Regions from separate parts of the Erwinia sp. 009765445 genome, predicted to be linked through region 2. Evidence: predicted binding sites of a transcription regulator. Region 2 holds the regulator's gene; the other holds the start of a gene.

Region 1 (7,691 bases), on a different contig from region 2:
CGGCACGGCGGCATACAGCAAACCGATTTGTCCGGCACTCATTTCCCAGCGGATCGCCAGTGCCGGGTACAGCACGCGAACCGCCGAAGCCATGGTGAGAAGTGCACCAGTCAGCGCAATGCCACCCAGCAGCGGATGGCTGACCAGATAACGCAGCCCCCCAACCAGCGCCGCCAGTGGCCGCGCATGGTGGTCAGGTGGCGCTGCCAGCCGGGGCAAACGGAGCAGCGGTAATAAGGTGATGAATGTCCCGATTGCGGCCAGACTGTAGTTCCAGAACACGCCGCCGGAAGCCAGCAGCAGCCCGCCCAGCATCGGCGAGATCACCGATCCCAACCGGACCGTCAGCATGGTGATCGCTCCCGCCTGCATCAGATTATCTCTACCCACCAGCGCCGGTGTGGCTGCCAGCAGTGCCGTCACCCCTATCGCCCCGAAGAAGCCGTCCCACAGCCCGAGAAGGTAAATTGCCACCAGAGAGGGAGAAGGCAACGAAGCATTGATGCACAATCCGATAAAACCCAGCCCGCAAGTGGCACGGGCAAACAGGATCAGCCTGCGGCGCTCATAGCGGTCAGCCAGTACGCCCCCCATCATCAGGCCGCTGAACATCGCCAGCCCTGTCAGGGTCACGCCCAGACTGACCTGCAGGGAGGAACCGGTCAGCTGCTGAATCTGTACCGGGATGGCCACAGCCAGCAGGCCAAGCGCCAGAATAGAGATAAAACGGGCGATAAATACCGCCCGGAATGCCGGGTGCGTCTTCAGCAAACTGAGACTGAGAAAGAAGGATTGTTTTTTCATTTTCCAGCCTGATTAAGCAGAGTGTTAAGACGTGGTCCGATAAGTTCAAAAGCCTCTGCAGAGATGATATCCACATGCGCGCAGTCCACCGGCAGCGTATTCAGTCGCCCGATCCACTCCGCCCAGGCAAGATGGGCATCCTGCTCCGGCTTCAGCGTACGTTCTGCCACAAACAGCGTTGCCTCACCGTTAAAACGACGGCTTTTAGCCGTTGCCAGCAGCCTGACGGCATCGGCATAGTTACCTTCTATTGCCGTGAACAGTTCGCCACTGCGATCCGCTTCCAGCGACTGACGCAGCTCCTGCTGTGCGACAATAAAGGCTTCCCGTTCGCGGTTGATCTCCTGCAGCACTTCTTCGTCCAGCGCCTGCACACCCTGCTGCGACCAGTTTTGCGTTTCCGGCGGCCACGTATCCAGCAGGCCGAGGAAAGCCACCTCTTCTCCGGCTGCCTCCAGCCGGGCCGCAATAGCATGGGCCAGCGTGCCACCAAGCGAGTAGCCCAACAGGAAGTAAGGTCCGTCAGGTTGCTGCTGCCGCAGGGTTAGCAGATGGCGATCGCACATCTCATCCAGGCTGGCGGCCTGCTGCATCGGTCCCGACGGACGTGGCGACTGAATGCCGATCAGCGACCAGCACGCATCGAGATAACGCTGCAGGATGCTGAACTGCCAGGCAAAGCCCGAGGCAGGATGAAAACAAAACAGCGTTGGCCCGCTGCTGCGACGAAGTGGTAAAACGGTGTCCATCCCGGCGCGAGCAGCTTCATCTTCACTTTGTCCCTGCGATAGCTGTTCCGCGAGGGCGAGCACGGTGGACGCTACCATCACCTGACCGACGCTGACCGGCCGGTTCAGACGATGTCGCAAATCTACCGCCAGGCGCATCGCCAGCAGCGAATGTCCGCCAAGGGCGAAGAAATCATCGTTGACCGAGTTGATTTCACAGCCCAGCAAGCGGGCGAAGGCGTCGGCAATGATCGCTTCCAGCCCAGGCTGAGGTTGCCGTCCTGCCTTGCCGGAAGCCAGCTCTGGCAGCGGCAATGCTTTGCGATCCAGCTTGCCGTTGGCGCTCAGAGGGAACGCAGCAATCTGCATCAGCGTAACCGGGACCATATGTGCGGGCAGTTTCTCGCTTAACTCATTGCGCAGGCGAAGCGTATCCAGTGGCTGACCGGAAGCGGAAACAACGTAACTGACCAATTGGCGCTGATCCCCTCCCCCGGAACTTTTTTTGCCCAGCACGCATGCCGTGGTCACCGCCTGCGCCACGCCTTCCAGCGTCAGTAGTGCCTGATCGATTTCGCCCAGTTCAATACGCTGGCCACGGATCTTCAGTTGATCGTCGCTGCGCCCTAAATATTCCACTGCACCCTCTTCGAGCCAGCGGGCCACGTCACCGGTGCGGTACATGCGCTCACCGGAATTCTGGGGGTCGGCAATAAAACGGCTGGCGGTGAGATCGGCACGTGCCAGATAGCCCTGAGCCAGCTGGATGCCGCTCAGATAGAGGTCACCCGCAATGCCCGGCGGGACCGGCTGCATATTGCCATCCAGAATGCGCAGGCAGGTGTTCCAGACCGGCCAGCCAATCGGCACGCTGGTCCCGGTGACTTTTTGCAGGGATTCGCCATAAGCCGGATACCAGCTGACATCCACAGCCGCTTCTGTCGGACCGTATAAATTGTGCAGCGGCACGGCGGTTTTGTTCTGCCACACATGACAAAGATCGGTCGGCAGAGCCTCACCGCTGCAGTACACGCGCTTCAGCGAAGCACAGTGTGCAATCGCCTGCTCATCATTCAGCGCGGCGACAAAAGCGGCCAACATCGATGGAACGAAGTGGGTAGTGGTTACCCCATAGCGGCTGAATAACAGTTGCAGAGCCTGCGGATCGCGATGCGCCTCTGGCGGAGCCATCACCAGCTGCGCACCAACGATCAGCGGCCAGAAAAATTCCCAGACCGACACGTCAAAACTGCACGGTGTTTTTTGCAGTACCACGTCATCCGCTGTCAGCTGATAGTGTTCCTGCATCCACATCAGCCGGTTCACGATAGCCCGCTGCCCGACCATCACGCCTTTCGGCCTGCCGGTTGAGCCGGAGGTATAGATTACATAAGCAGTGTGATCGGCACTTCCGGCAGTTGGAGAGACATCTGCATCGCTGATCATTGCCCCAGCGGAAGGGATATTCGTTCCGTCAGGCACCGGCGCATCATAGCAGAAGCTTTTCAGACCTTTGACCTTCGCGAAACGACTTAGCTGCGGTTCGCTGGTCATCAGCAGCCGGGGACGGGCATCCTCGAGCATCATGGTCAGCCGTTCGTCGGGATAGCCTGTATCCAACGGCAGCCAGGCAGCCCCCAGTTCGACAATCGCCTGCAGTGACAGCGACAGGAAAACCGATCGTGGCAACGCCACCGCCACCACATCGCCAGCTTTTACGCCCTGCGCGGCCAGCACTGCCGCCAGCGCCAGAACCTGCTGTCGCATTTGCCGGTAGCTGAGCTGGTAATGCTCATCGGCCAGAGCGGCTGCTTCAGGTGTTTTCTCTGCCTGACAGGCAATCAGGCTGCTGAGCGTGGCTTCCGGCAACGCAATCGCCGTATCGTTAACCCTCTGCAGCAATTGCGTTTCATGAGGATGCAGCAATTGTGCCTGCGCGCAGCTCAGAGCGGGCTGCGCCGCAAACTGGCTCAGCAGCAGAGGCAAGCGGTCAAGGTGCTCCCTCAGCACTTCTGGCTGGTAGCGGCTGGCGTTGGCAAGGATCTCCAGCGAAGCATTGCTCTGCTCATCAATGTAAAGCGCGATTTCCAGATCCCGCACCGGGCCGGAAGCCAGCTGATGGGTGATCCCTTCAATACCGTCAAAATCCAGCCGGTAGTCAAACATCTTCAGGTTGATCACCGGACCAGACAGCGGCTCGCTGAGCTGCCCGATGTCACGCTGGATTTGTTCCGCATCGTAACGCTGATGACGGCGAACTTTTTTCAACCGCTGCGCCAGTTCTGCAGCGAGCTGCGGCAGCGTGGCTTGCGGAGCAATCTTCACGCCAACCGGCAGCACGTTCAGTACCGGTCCGGTAGCGCTTATTGCGGCCGATCCCAGGCGACGCATAAAGATAAATCCGGCGCTGTACTCATCACGCCCATACAGCCGCCCCAGCCACAGCGCAACCAGCGCCAGCGCCATATCGGCGGGGGTCAGATTATTATCAGCCACGCTGTCACTCAGCAATTGTCGAAAAGCCTGACGATCAAAACTCAGCGTCTGACGAATCAGCTGCGTGCTTGCGTCCTGCCTGCTAAGTGGCAGCGGTGACAGGCTGGCAGGCATCGGTAACTGGCGGGCTTTCTCCAGCCAGAAAGCAGCATCCCGCTGCCGGGTGGATGAGGAGTGATAGCGCTGATACTCTTCCACCACCTCGCTGAACGGGGTGAAAGGAGTCGGGCCGATCGGCTGCTGGCGGCACAGCGCGGTGTAGATTTCCGCAATGCGTCTTGTGATAGCAGTGAAACTGAAGCCATCCACCACCAGATGATGAAAACGCTGATACCAGAACCAGCGGGTATCAGACAGGCGAAAAACGCTGTGGTGATAGACCGGGTTGCCGCCGGAGATGCGTAGATCCTGTTCGAGATCCTGCTGCATCAGCGCCAGGGCCGACTGCTGGGGTTCCTGGTACTGTCGCAAATCCACAAATCGCGGCGGCGTGAAGCTGGCGGAGGTATCGATCCACTGAACCGGTACGCCCTCTTCTTCAGCAAAGCGCATGCGCAGCGTATCTGCCTCTTCCATTCCGGCCACCACGGCCTGGCTGAAGTGCGCTTCATCCAGCTTGCCGTTCAGCTCTACATAGTGAGCTACGCTCCATGCATTCATCACCGGCGAAAGCTGTTCCGCCATCCAGATCCCCGGCTGAGCCGCCACCAGCGGCATCACGTTCTCTGGCTTCAGCGACGCGCTCATGGCTGTCTCTCCGGGCAGGAAGCGGCAAATGAAGCCGGCACCAGCTGCAGCCAGTTGTTATCCAGCCAGGCATAACACTGCTGCTGATTTTGCGGACCAGAAATGATTTGCCATCCTGCAGGCAGCGCGCAATGTTCCGGCCACAGGCTGTATTGCTGCTGCGGATTTCGCAGGATCAGGAACAGCCCCTGAGGGCGATCGAAAGGATTACTGTAGTCCATGCCAGGCTCCATTTATGGCCGAACGGTCTGCCACAGCGCGGCCAGCCCGTCAGTCAGGCCGCCACGCCAGCAAAGCGCATCATGTCCGCCTTCAAACTGGCGGTAGATAAGAGAAGGATGTGATTTTTGCAGCAGGGGAAGCAGCCGCTGGTTAGCCTGCAGGATCAGCGGTTCCCTGACGCCTGCCTCCATAAAAATACGTAATTCGCTGCCCTCTCCCACCCCCTGGCTGACCTGCTCAGCCAGCAGGCCGGACTGTTCCTGCCCCTGGCGATGGGGCCACCAGAAGGAGCCTGACTGGCTGAGCACGCAGCCAAAACGCTGCGGCCAGTGCAGGGCGGCATACAGCGCGGAAAGCCCTCCGAAACTTTGTCCCGCAACCACCGTAGTGGCGGGATCGTCACGCCAAACGTTATCGCGGCTCAACAGCGGCAAAAGCTCATCCTGCACCGCCATCCAGAAATCCGGGTTGCAGGTCAGTTCACGGCTGCGGCTATCGGTATTGATGGCATCAATGAGCAGGTAAACAGCCGGTGGCAGATGGCCGTTATCCGTTTCCGTCTGCAAGGCGGACCATACTGGCTGCTGCTCTGCCCAGAAGCGTCCGTCCAGCAGGATCGCCAGTGGCCGTTTTTCTGGCTGTTCCTCACCGGTAGTGAAGACCCAGACCTGCCGCTGATTGCCGAGACGCTGACTCCGCCATTGCAGGCTTGTCGCTGGAGTAAAGCTGGCCGCCGCTCCCGGTTGCCAGCCTGGCTGTAAAGGGGCATCCGGCAGATGCAGAGCGGAAACAGGATGTCCCCGACCTCCCTGCCAGCGGCCGTCTTTATTCAGAGGATCGGCAATGGCCTGACCAAGAAGTTTGCGCCAGCCTTCACGTAAAGCCTGACGGTCCGGCGGAGTTTGCAACGCAGCAGCGGAGAAATCATCTTCACGGCAGGAAGGAATAAAACAATAACTGCCCCGCCAGCTGGCACTGAGCTGCACCTGCCATCGCCAGATATCGCCGCCATCGAGTCTTTGCAGGCTTTGCGGCATCATTTGCTGATGGTGATCGGTCACGCCGGTGATGTAGATCCACACGCGGCGGACCGGAGAAGTCTGTGCTGTACCGGCGGGATCCTGCCAGTAGAACGTCACGGTGCAGGTATCCCCATCCCGGTGAATTTCAGGCAGCCCGCCTGAAGCCTTCTGCTGCCACTCCCCGAGTGTGATGCGATCGCCGCCGCCAGTCATACCATTAACCTTATGTTCTTTATGATGAAACATCCCATGTGACAACATGATAATAGTATTGATAATAATTTGCATTTGCAACACTGAGCAGCATATTTGCCAGGAAACAGGAGCGGTGAAGCAGGAAACAGAGAGCGGTGACATTTGTCGCTGTGAGCGAAACCAGCGCGGAAAAATTTGTTACGGGAATAAGATTAAGCGTGATGGATACCGGGTCAGACTTGTAGCCTGCCCGGTCTGGTCTGCGGTTTATGCTTTGCTGGTGTTGATTTCTTCGATCTCAGGTTCGTTATGCAGGCGCTGGCGACGACGCAGTCCGGGGAAGAGTTTCATCCACAGCGCGACCACGATTAGTGTACCAATCCCACCGACTGCGGCAGCCGGAACGGCCCCCAACCACGCGGCCAGCATGCCCGATTCAAACTCACCGAGCTGGTTTGAGGTGTTAATGAAGATTGAGTTTACCGCGCTGACGCGCCCGCGCATTTCATCCGGCGTATCCAGTTGCACCAGCGAACCACGGATCACCATGCTGATCATATCGCAGCCTTCCAGTGCGAACAGTGCCAGCATTGACAACCATAACTCTTTTGAAAACGCAAAAACCAGCGTGGCCACACCAAAACCCGCCACGGCGGCAAACATTGTCATCCCGACGTGACGCTCGAGCGTGCGGCGGCTGAGCCAGAAGCCCACCAGCAACCCACCAACAGCCGGTGCGCCGCGCAATAAGCCCAGCCCCCAGGGACCGGTATGCAGTACATCTTTGGCGAAGATTGGCAGCAGCGCGGTGGCTCCCCCCAGCAGTACGGCAAAGAGATCCAGCGAAATTACCCCGAGGACATCTGGCCGGTTACGGATGAACTTAACGCCGGCAAACACACTGGCAAAAGTAGCGGGTACTCGTGGAGGCGGCGCATGATCATAGCGCAGAAGGCTGACCATGGTAATGGAGACCAGATAGAGAATACCGGTGGTGGCGTACACTACCCCCGGACCGGCAACATATAAAAAGCCGCCCAGTGCCGGACCCACTATTGCTGCGGTCTGCATCGCAGTGGTACTGGCTGCAGTGGCGCGAGCCAGCATCGCCGGAGGCACCAGCGCAGGCAGCATCGATTGTAGCGAGGGCGCTTCCAGCGTACGGGCAACAGAGATAATAAAAATCAGGCTGAGGATAATCAGCTCGTCGGTTCGCTGCATTAAGGTTAGCGCGGCCAGCACGACGATGGCCAGCCACTCCGTGATTTGTCCCCACAGCACCACCCGCCGACGGTCAAACTGGTCGGCAACGTGTCCGGCAGGGAGCGCCAGCAGCACGGCGGGTAAGAACTGGACCAGGCCAATCAGGCCCAGATCCAGCGCGCGACCAGTCAGAGAATAGATTTGCCACCCAACCGCGATGGACAACATCTGGAAACCAAAGCTGGAGCTGGTACGCGCCAGCCAGAAAGCCACA
Region 2 (7,691 bases):
TATGCTGAGTGTGGCTGGCGATATAACGGTAGAGCTCTTCGTCGACTTCAATAGTTTTCATCTTGATCCAGTACGATTATGGCTTTATAGAGACGGAATGCGCCGTGCATCAGGCAGGTGAAATCGCACGGGCGCTGAACAATCCAGCTCTAACACGAGGATTATAAAGTTAAATCCCGCCGGGGTGTAGCGCCAGCCCTCAATAGCGGCAAAAGTCAGATAATGCCGCAAAAGGATCTGGCCGGTGGCTCCGGCAAGAAATCGTAAATTTATGATACCCTAACCCTTCGTTTCAACTGTAAGAACTTTGCCATGAAATTGAATGCCCGCTTGCAATCTGAACAATCCGCCCACTCTGGCTCTCCGGTGGTGCTGATCCACGGCCTTTTTGGCAGCCTCGATAACCTCGCCGTGCTGGCTCGTGGTTTGAAAGATGAGCGGCAGATCATTCAAATCGATGTCCGCAACCACGGATTATCTCCCCGTTCGACAGAGATGAATTACACCGCAATGGCGCAGGACGTGCTGGAAACGCTGGATGAACTGGGAATCGGTCAGTTTGTCGCAGTCGGCCACTCAATGGGCGGAAAAATTGCTATGGCCCTGACCTCGCTGGCTGCCGAACGTATTGAGCAACTGGTGGTCATCGATATGGCCCCCGTCGCCTACCCTACCCGTCACCACGATGAGATCTTTGCAGCGCTGAATGCAGTGAGCGACGCAGGCGTGAAGGTGCGCAGTGAAGCCGCCGCGATAATGCGCCAGACAATAGATGAAGAGGGAGTGATTCAATTCCTGCTGAAATCTTTTCACGAGGGCGAGTGGCGTTTTAACGTGCCGGTGCTTATGGCTTGCTATGATCGCCTTATTGGCTGGCAAGCGGTTCCTTTATGGCAGCGTCCGACACTGTTTATTCGCGGAGAACTTTCGCCGTATCTGGCTGACGAATACCGTGACGACCTGCTGGCGCAATTCCCTCAGGCGCGCGCCCATGTGATTGCCGGAGCAGGACATTGGGTTCACGCGGAGAAACCTGATGCGATTTTGCGCGCAATTCGCCGTTTTTTTGCGCTGTAAAAACAATTATTTCCTGTGAAAGCTAAATCATTGTCGCCAGGACTTTCACTGGGGTATGATGGCGCGCTAAAATTTTGTCGGCGGTCGATTTTCAGCCGACTTTACGGCCCAATCCATCAGAACTCCAGCCTTTCAGTATCACGATTCTATGGCAAAAGAAAACACGGACCGCACCACGATCGATCTGTTCGCAGATGAGCGTCGTCCGGGACGACCAAAAACCAATCCGCTGACGCGCGATGAGCAGCTGCGTATCAATAAACGCAACCAGCTCAAGCGTGATAAAGTGCGCGGGCTCAAGCGCGTGGAACTGAAAATGAACAGTGACGCGGTGGATGCCCTGAACCAGCTGGCCGAGGAGCGCAACATGAGCCGCAGCGAACTGATTGAAGAAATTGTTCTGGCGCAGCTTGCCAGCCCACAGCGCTGAACGGGCCTTTGACAGGCGAAATCTGCGCGTAATGGCAAAGCACAAAGCGACAAAAGCAGGAGGATTACTCGTTTATCCCCCTGATGCGGTCTGCTATCATTGCCGTTAACACTTTAGGCCAGCCGTCTCACATTATTAAGTTTCAAGAGGTTATTAAACTCATGGCAATCGTAGGCATTTTCTTTGGCAGCGATACGGGCAATACCGAAAACATTGCAAAAATGATCCAGAAGCAGCTCGGTAAAGAAGTTGCGGAAGTTCACGATATCGCGAAAAGCAGCAAAGAAGATCTTGAAGCCTTTGATATTCTGCTGTTGGGTATCCCAACCTGGTACTACGGCGAAGCGCAGTGCGACTGGGATGACTTCTTCCCGACGCTGGAAGAGATCGACTTTAACGGTAAACTGGTTGCGCTGTTTGGCTGTGGCGACCAGGAAGACTACGCCGAATACTTTTGTGACGCCATGGGCACCATCCGCGATATCATCGAGCCAAACGGCGCAGTAATTGTGGGCCACTGGCCAACCGAAGGCTACCATTTTGAAGCCTCAAAAGGGCTGGCAGACGACACCCATTTCCTCGGCCTGGCTATCGATGAAGATCGCCAACCAGAACTGACCGCAGAGCGTACGGAGAAGTGGGTTAAACAGATTTACGACGAGCTGCAGCTCAAAGAGATCCTTGAGGCATAATCACTGGCCTGATGTGGGAGTTATCTCACATCAGGCGTGTGGTTTTTCCTATAGAAGTAATAGGCACATTTTTGTAACTTTCATCTGCAAAACTGTACAATATCGCCATCGGTCATCTCCTGCTCTCTCAGCGCCTTTTGCCCTGAAGGCGAAAAAGGAGGCAGAGCGAAATGTTAACCCCGCATGAATGCTCCCGCACCTTTACTGTGGTTTCCATTTCGACGCATCAGTTCTATACTGGGGTGCTCAGCTTTTGCTCCGACCGATGTTCAGGGCTTTTCAGCCACTTAGTGACTAGCAAAGTAACAGGATAATATCCGCATGACTGACAATAACACCGCATTAAAGAAGGCCGGCCTGAAAGTCACGCTTCCCCGACTGAAAATTCTGGAAGTGCTTCAGGAACCTGAGGGCCATCACGTCAGTGCGGAAGACTTGTACAAACGCCTGATCGACATGGGCGAAGAGATTGGTCTGGCGACGGTTTACCGCGTTCTGAACCAGTTTGATGACGCAGGGATCGTTACCCGCCATAACTTCGAAGGCGGTAAATCCGTTTTTGAACTGACTCAGCAGCATCACCACGATCATCTGATCTGCCTGGACTGCGGCAAAGTGATTGAATTCAGCGATGAATCTATCGAATCCCGTCAGCGTGATATCGCTGAACGTCATGGCATCAAGCTCAGCAACCACAGCCTGTACCTGTATGGTCACTGTGCTGCTGGTGACTGCCGTGAAGATGATACGCTGCACGACAAGTAATCGGTACTATTAAAAAAAACCGGTGACTCTTCACCGGTTTTTTTATTTGTGTCTGACTGTCTCAGCCTACCCCTCTGGTTTTTCAACCCGGCTAAAACGATTGCCATCGCCACTGACAGAACGGATCAAAACCTCACCACTGACCGACGGACGGCTGCTGTCCTGATAACGCTGCCAGCTTTTCCCGCCATCGACCGAGTAGTCAATCGCCAGACCCGGAAGCGCGATATTGGCTTCAAGTTTGCCGTCAGTAATGCGTGCACCCGGTACTGGCAGGCGATATTGCACACCAGCCTTGTCCAGCTTGCTCAACTCACGCTGCCCCAGCAGGTTAGCAAACCGCTGCCAGTCTTTCAGCTGCGCCTGGGTATCAACGTATTTTGTTTCCCCACCGATATACTCTTTACCCGCCTGGTAATCTTGCTCCCATGCAGCCCGGTGCCAGGCTCGCTCGGCGACCGAAAACACTCGTGGGAAGATCATGTATTCCATGTTTTGATCGGTGCGCACCGTCTCACTCCACAGCTGAGCGGATATCCCGTAAGCGCCAGGCCAGGCCTTGTCTGATTTAGCGGTGAAGGTTTTGCCATCGCGATCCATCGAAGTTTCGGCATTCTGCGGCAGGTTATCCGGCGAGAAGCTGAACATTTTACGCTCATCGCTAAAGCGGGTTCCCCAATAGTATCCACGCTCCAGCGGATTCACCTCATACGGGAAGTCCATATAGACGTAGTCCGGGCTGGAGATAATCACCTCATAGCCTTTTTTCGCCCAGTCATTGGCGGAATCAAAGCCGCCCCAGTAGAGCGTATCCCAGAAGTTAACTGCCACGCGCTCAATAGCAAACGCTTTGGCATTCTCGGCATCTTTCAGACCATCCTGCCATGCCTGCATGCGGCCAATACCGTGCTGTTTAACCTGCTGACTGACCTTAAGCGCAAAATAGCTCGGCAGGTGTTCCAGGTCCTCCACCTTGCCCTCTTTGACCATGGTCTGACAAACCTGCGATTTCGCCCACGGCTTGTCCTCTTTGCTCATGTCGAGCAGGCCAGTCCCGTCAACCGGCTTGTTGATATCGGAATATCCCGGTCCGAGGCGAATGTTTTTGGCCTCGTCTCCGCCAAAGTGCCAGGTTTTAATTGGCTGCCCGGCCTCACGATGCATGGCCTGAATTTCACTGATAATTTTATCGGTGAAGCGCAGGGAAGACGCAAGGCAAGGGTTCAGATAGCTGGTACGGTCGTAGAGCTGTACCGAAGTGGTATTGGAATCATCGCCGGGATCGACCAGGCGATATTCAGAGGCTTCCGCCGTTTTGCCCTCTTTGATCAGGCGGTTGTAACGGGCTTCCATCGAGATGACGGCTGCACGGGCGTGGGCTGGCATGTCGATCTCGGGGATCACTTCAATCCCGCGAGCCGCGGCATATTTCACAATCTCGATATAGTCCTGACGGCTGAAATGGCCGGTCCCATTGTTGTCGGTTTCTGGTCCTGAACCCAGCTGCGGCAGCAGACAGCGCTGCTCGCTAAGATCGTGGCAGCGTTTAGCGCCCACATCCGTCAGCTCCGGCAGGCCAGGGATCTCAATTCGCCAGGCTTCATCATCGGTGAGATGGAAGTGGAAGACGTTGATTTTCCAGGCACCCAGTTGATCCAGCATGCGCAGCACCGCCGCTTTGCTGTGGAAGTTACGTGCAACGTCCAGGAATACGCCGCGGTAGGCAAAGCGTGGCGCATCATGTGCGCTAAGGGTGGCGATTTTCGCGCTGCCATCGGCGGGAAGCAGGGAAAGGATCGACTGCAGGCCATAGAACACGCCGTTCTGATCGTAGCCGACAACTTCAGCTTTCTCTTTGCCAATAACCAGTTGATAGCCTCCGGAAACAGTCTGCTCTTTGTTCAGCGCTTTGCTGTCAATACGGGTGGTAATTTCATAGCCAGCAGGCTGTACTTTCAGCCCCAGCAGCTGGAAGCGTTGCTTCACCGCCTGCGCTTTATCTGCCGACAGACTGGCAAGATCCAGCTTCACTCCTTTTGACAGATCGGCATCCTCAGACCGGATATCAACCTGCATCGGCGTGGGCACAATCTGTCCTCTCAATGCCGAAGAGGGCAATGTAGCCACATCACTGTTCTTGTCAAAGCGACTGCTTGCTACCATCAGCACATTTTTATCGTCCGGGGTCCGCTTCCACTGCTCGCCGAAAGGTTCGACAAAAGTGGTCAGATCTTCCGAATCAGTACTGGTGATAATTTTTGGCTTTGCATCGCCAGAGGTCACGTACCAGCGCGGCATCACATCGGTGATAAACAACTGCCAGTACTCATTGATAATCGGGATTTCTACCGTCTCACCAGCGCCGAACCCTTTGAACTTCTCCGTAGGTTCCAGCCGCGTTAAATCGCCAACGATATGCACCATGCGAAACTGATCGCTCTCAACCTTCAGCGTTTCATGGACGTTAGACATATAAATCGCCCAGTCCTTACTGTCGATTGCCGGGCCTGGATTGGTTAAAGTAATGGTTGCCCGGTTGCAGGAGGCCCAGTCGGCCCCCAGCGCTGCACAGTCAATGCCGTGCTGTGCGGCCTGATTATCGGTGACTTTATACTTCACGCCGAACTGGCTAATCTGATCGACAATTTTCTGATCCGCGCTGGCGACGCCGCTGCTCAATGCTGACATCAACGCTACTGCAACAAGACTGGCTCTGAACTTGTTCATCCGTATTCCTTGTCCGTTAGTGTGGAGTTTGTTCGATTTCCTGCTGAAGTTTGCCGCAACGGGCTTCTATTGCCTCGCCGCCGCCCATCTGTTCTGCATCCAGACAGCGCTGATAATCCCGGCTCGGGATGTTTTCCTGCGGGGCCGTGGTTTTCTGCGCACAGCCGCCAAGCAGCAGCATGGCGATGACCGGTAAAACGTATTTCATGCGGTTCTCCTGTTCCGGCGGAGCCTTATTTGCCCGGCTCAAAAATGGTGAAAGGGGCCATCACAATAAACTTGATGTCTTTCTCATCCTGGAAGACGTTGCCGTAGCCACCGCCCCAGCTTGGGATGTCGGAGTGATTGTTGTAACGGGTGTAGTGCAACTTGACCAAAGTGCCTTTGACCGGGCCCTGCAGCACGGTGTAGAGCAGATCCAGATTCCACGCGGACTCTCTCAGACGGCTGCTCTGGTTAAAGACCGGATTGGTTGAGGGTCTGGCATCCCAGCCATAGGCATAAGAAGTGCCGACCGCCCAGCCGGGAAGCTGCCAGTTTTTCAGGTCGTACATCACCCCGGCAAACAGGGCTTTCTCGCCGTTAGCGTTAAAGTCCGATCGCGAATCCCACCAGACATCTAACCGGCCGTTGGAGGTGGCATAGCCTGGCGTCATTCGCTGCAGGAAGAAGCCCTGATTTCCTTCAGCTTTCACCCATGTGCCTTCCAGACGCATATCGAACGGACCGGCGGTATAACCCAGCGTGATGGCCTGCAACCAGGCGAGACCGTCATAAACATCATTGACGTTAGCCGCTCCGCCGCTCTCTTTGTCTTTCGCCCCATAAAACTGCCAGCTGGTTTTTAAATTATTTCCGGCCACCGGAAAGGCATAAGAGACTTTGCTGAAATACTGATCCATATAGTCAGCAGCCTGACCAAATGCCCCTTCCAGCACGAGGTTATTTTTAAAATCGTATTTTGCGCCAAAGGAGTGCAGATAATTGATACCGGTTACGCCATCCGCTTTGCGGAAGTTGTACATATTCCGGTACCACGGTGCCTTATATTCATCTGTCCACATATAGGAAAGTGATAATTCACCAGCATATGAAAAATCATAAGCTGCCCCGCCCTCCACGCCCCGATAAGTCCCCGGCAGGAAACTCCAGTGCGGCGCTAATAATGTCTGCCCGGTTGGCTGTAAATAACCACCGCGCAGCCAGTAATTCTGGTGTTTTAGTTTGACTGCGGCTTTATAAATACTGGCGCCATTTTCATCGCCGGTCCATTTTTCGTCCCAGCGGGTTTTGGCATCGCTGAAACCTATTTCATTGGGCGCTGCCGGGCCTTTGCTGGAAAGCTCAACTGCGCCAAAAGCAGCCAGGTCCAGACCGATAAAATCTGCCGCATAACCGGATGAAAAATCGAGACTACCGTTAAAAGTGGAGTGATGAAGATTTTGCTGATACTGGCCGTATTTATCGCTGGTGGGGTCGAGATCTTTACGTTCACGATGGCGTTGCCAGTAATAAAGTCCGCCGGTCAGAGAAGCATCGTCAACAAAGCCAGTTGCTGATGCTTGTGGAAAATAAAAAACGCCGCTGAGAGCGGTACCGCAGGCCAGGGCAAGAGTTAGCGTCTTCTTTTTAAATAGAGAGCAAGGCATCAATAACATCCTCTTCCATAAGAATAATATTCCGGCTAATCATCAAGATCGGGATTATTATGCATAACTTATTTTCTTTTTTATCTGTTATTGATGATATTTTTCGCGACGCAAATTATCAATTTTTTGTGCATTCCATGAGATGAAAGTATGACCTGCACCACATAACACGCAGTATGTAATGCGCATGTTATAAATATCAGGTTCATTTCAGACTGCATATTTCCTGATATGCCCAACAATTAACAATAATAGTGACTTTATAACCTGAGATAATTCACATCAAAAAATAACGATGCCGTTTTATTGCAGATTAAGGGGAAAAAAAACGCAGCCCGGAGGCTGCGTTCT

The links. Region 2 encodes Fur, which represses iron uptake genes when iron is present. Its sites were predicted from a motif close to ATAATAATGAGAACNACTATCAA; they were not measured.
Region 1: a site for Fur is predicted at 6,285-6,307, ahead of fes (enterochelin esterase). Genes of this name have one in related genera too.

Annotation. Positions count from the first base shown of each region.
Region 1 is NZ_JBYUWC010000018.1:75,308-82,998, reverse strand. Features, by position in the region: gene entS (enterobactin transporter EntS) at 1-804, opposite strand, end outside; gene AC3Y5R_RS18855 (enterobactin synthase subunit F) at 801-4,775, opposite strand; gene AC3Y5R_RS18850 (MbtH family protein) at 4,772-4,996, opposite strand; gene fes (enterochelin esterase) at 5,009-6,232, opposite strand; gene AC3Y5R_RS18840 (MFS transporter) at 6,482-7,691, opposite strand, start outside.
Region 2 is NZ_JBYUWC010000006.1:228,708-236,398, reverse strand. Features, by position in the region: gene seqA (replication initiation negative regulator SeqA) at 1-61, opposite strand, end outside; gene ybfF (esterase) at 313-1,077, shown strand; gene ybfE (LexA regulated protein) at 1,226-1,507, shown strand; gene fldA (flavodoxin FldA) at 1,669-2,199, shown strand; gene fur (ferric iron uptake transcriptional regulator) at 2,521-2,964, shown strand; gene AC3Y5R_RS08595 (beta-N-acetylhexosaminidase) at 3,031-5,691, opposite strand; gene chiQ (ChiQ/YbfN family lipoprotein) at 5,708-5,899, opposite strand; gene chiP (chitoporin ChiP) at 5,925-7,340, opposite strand.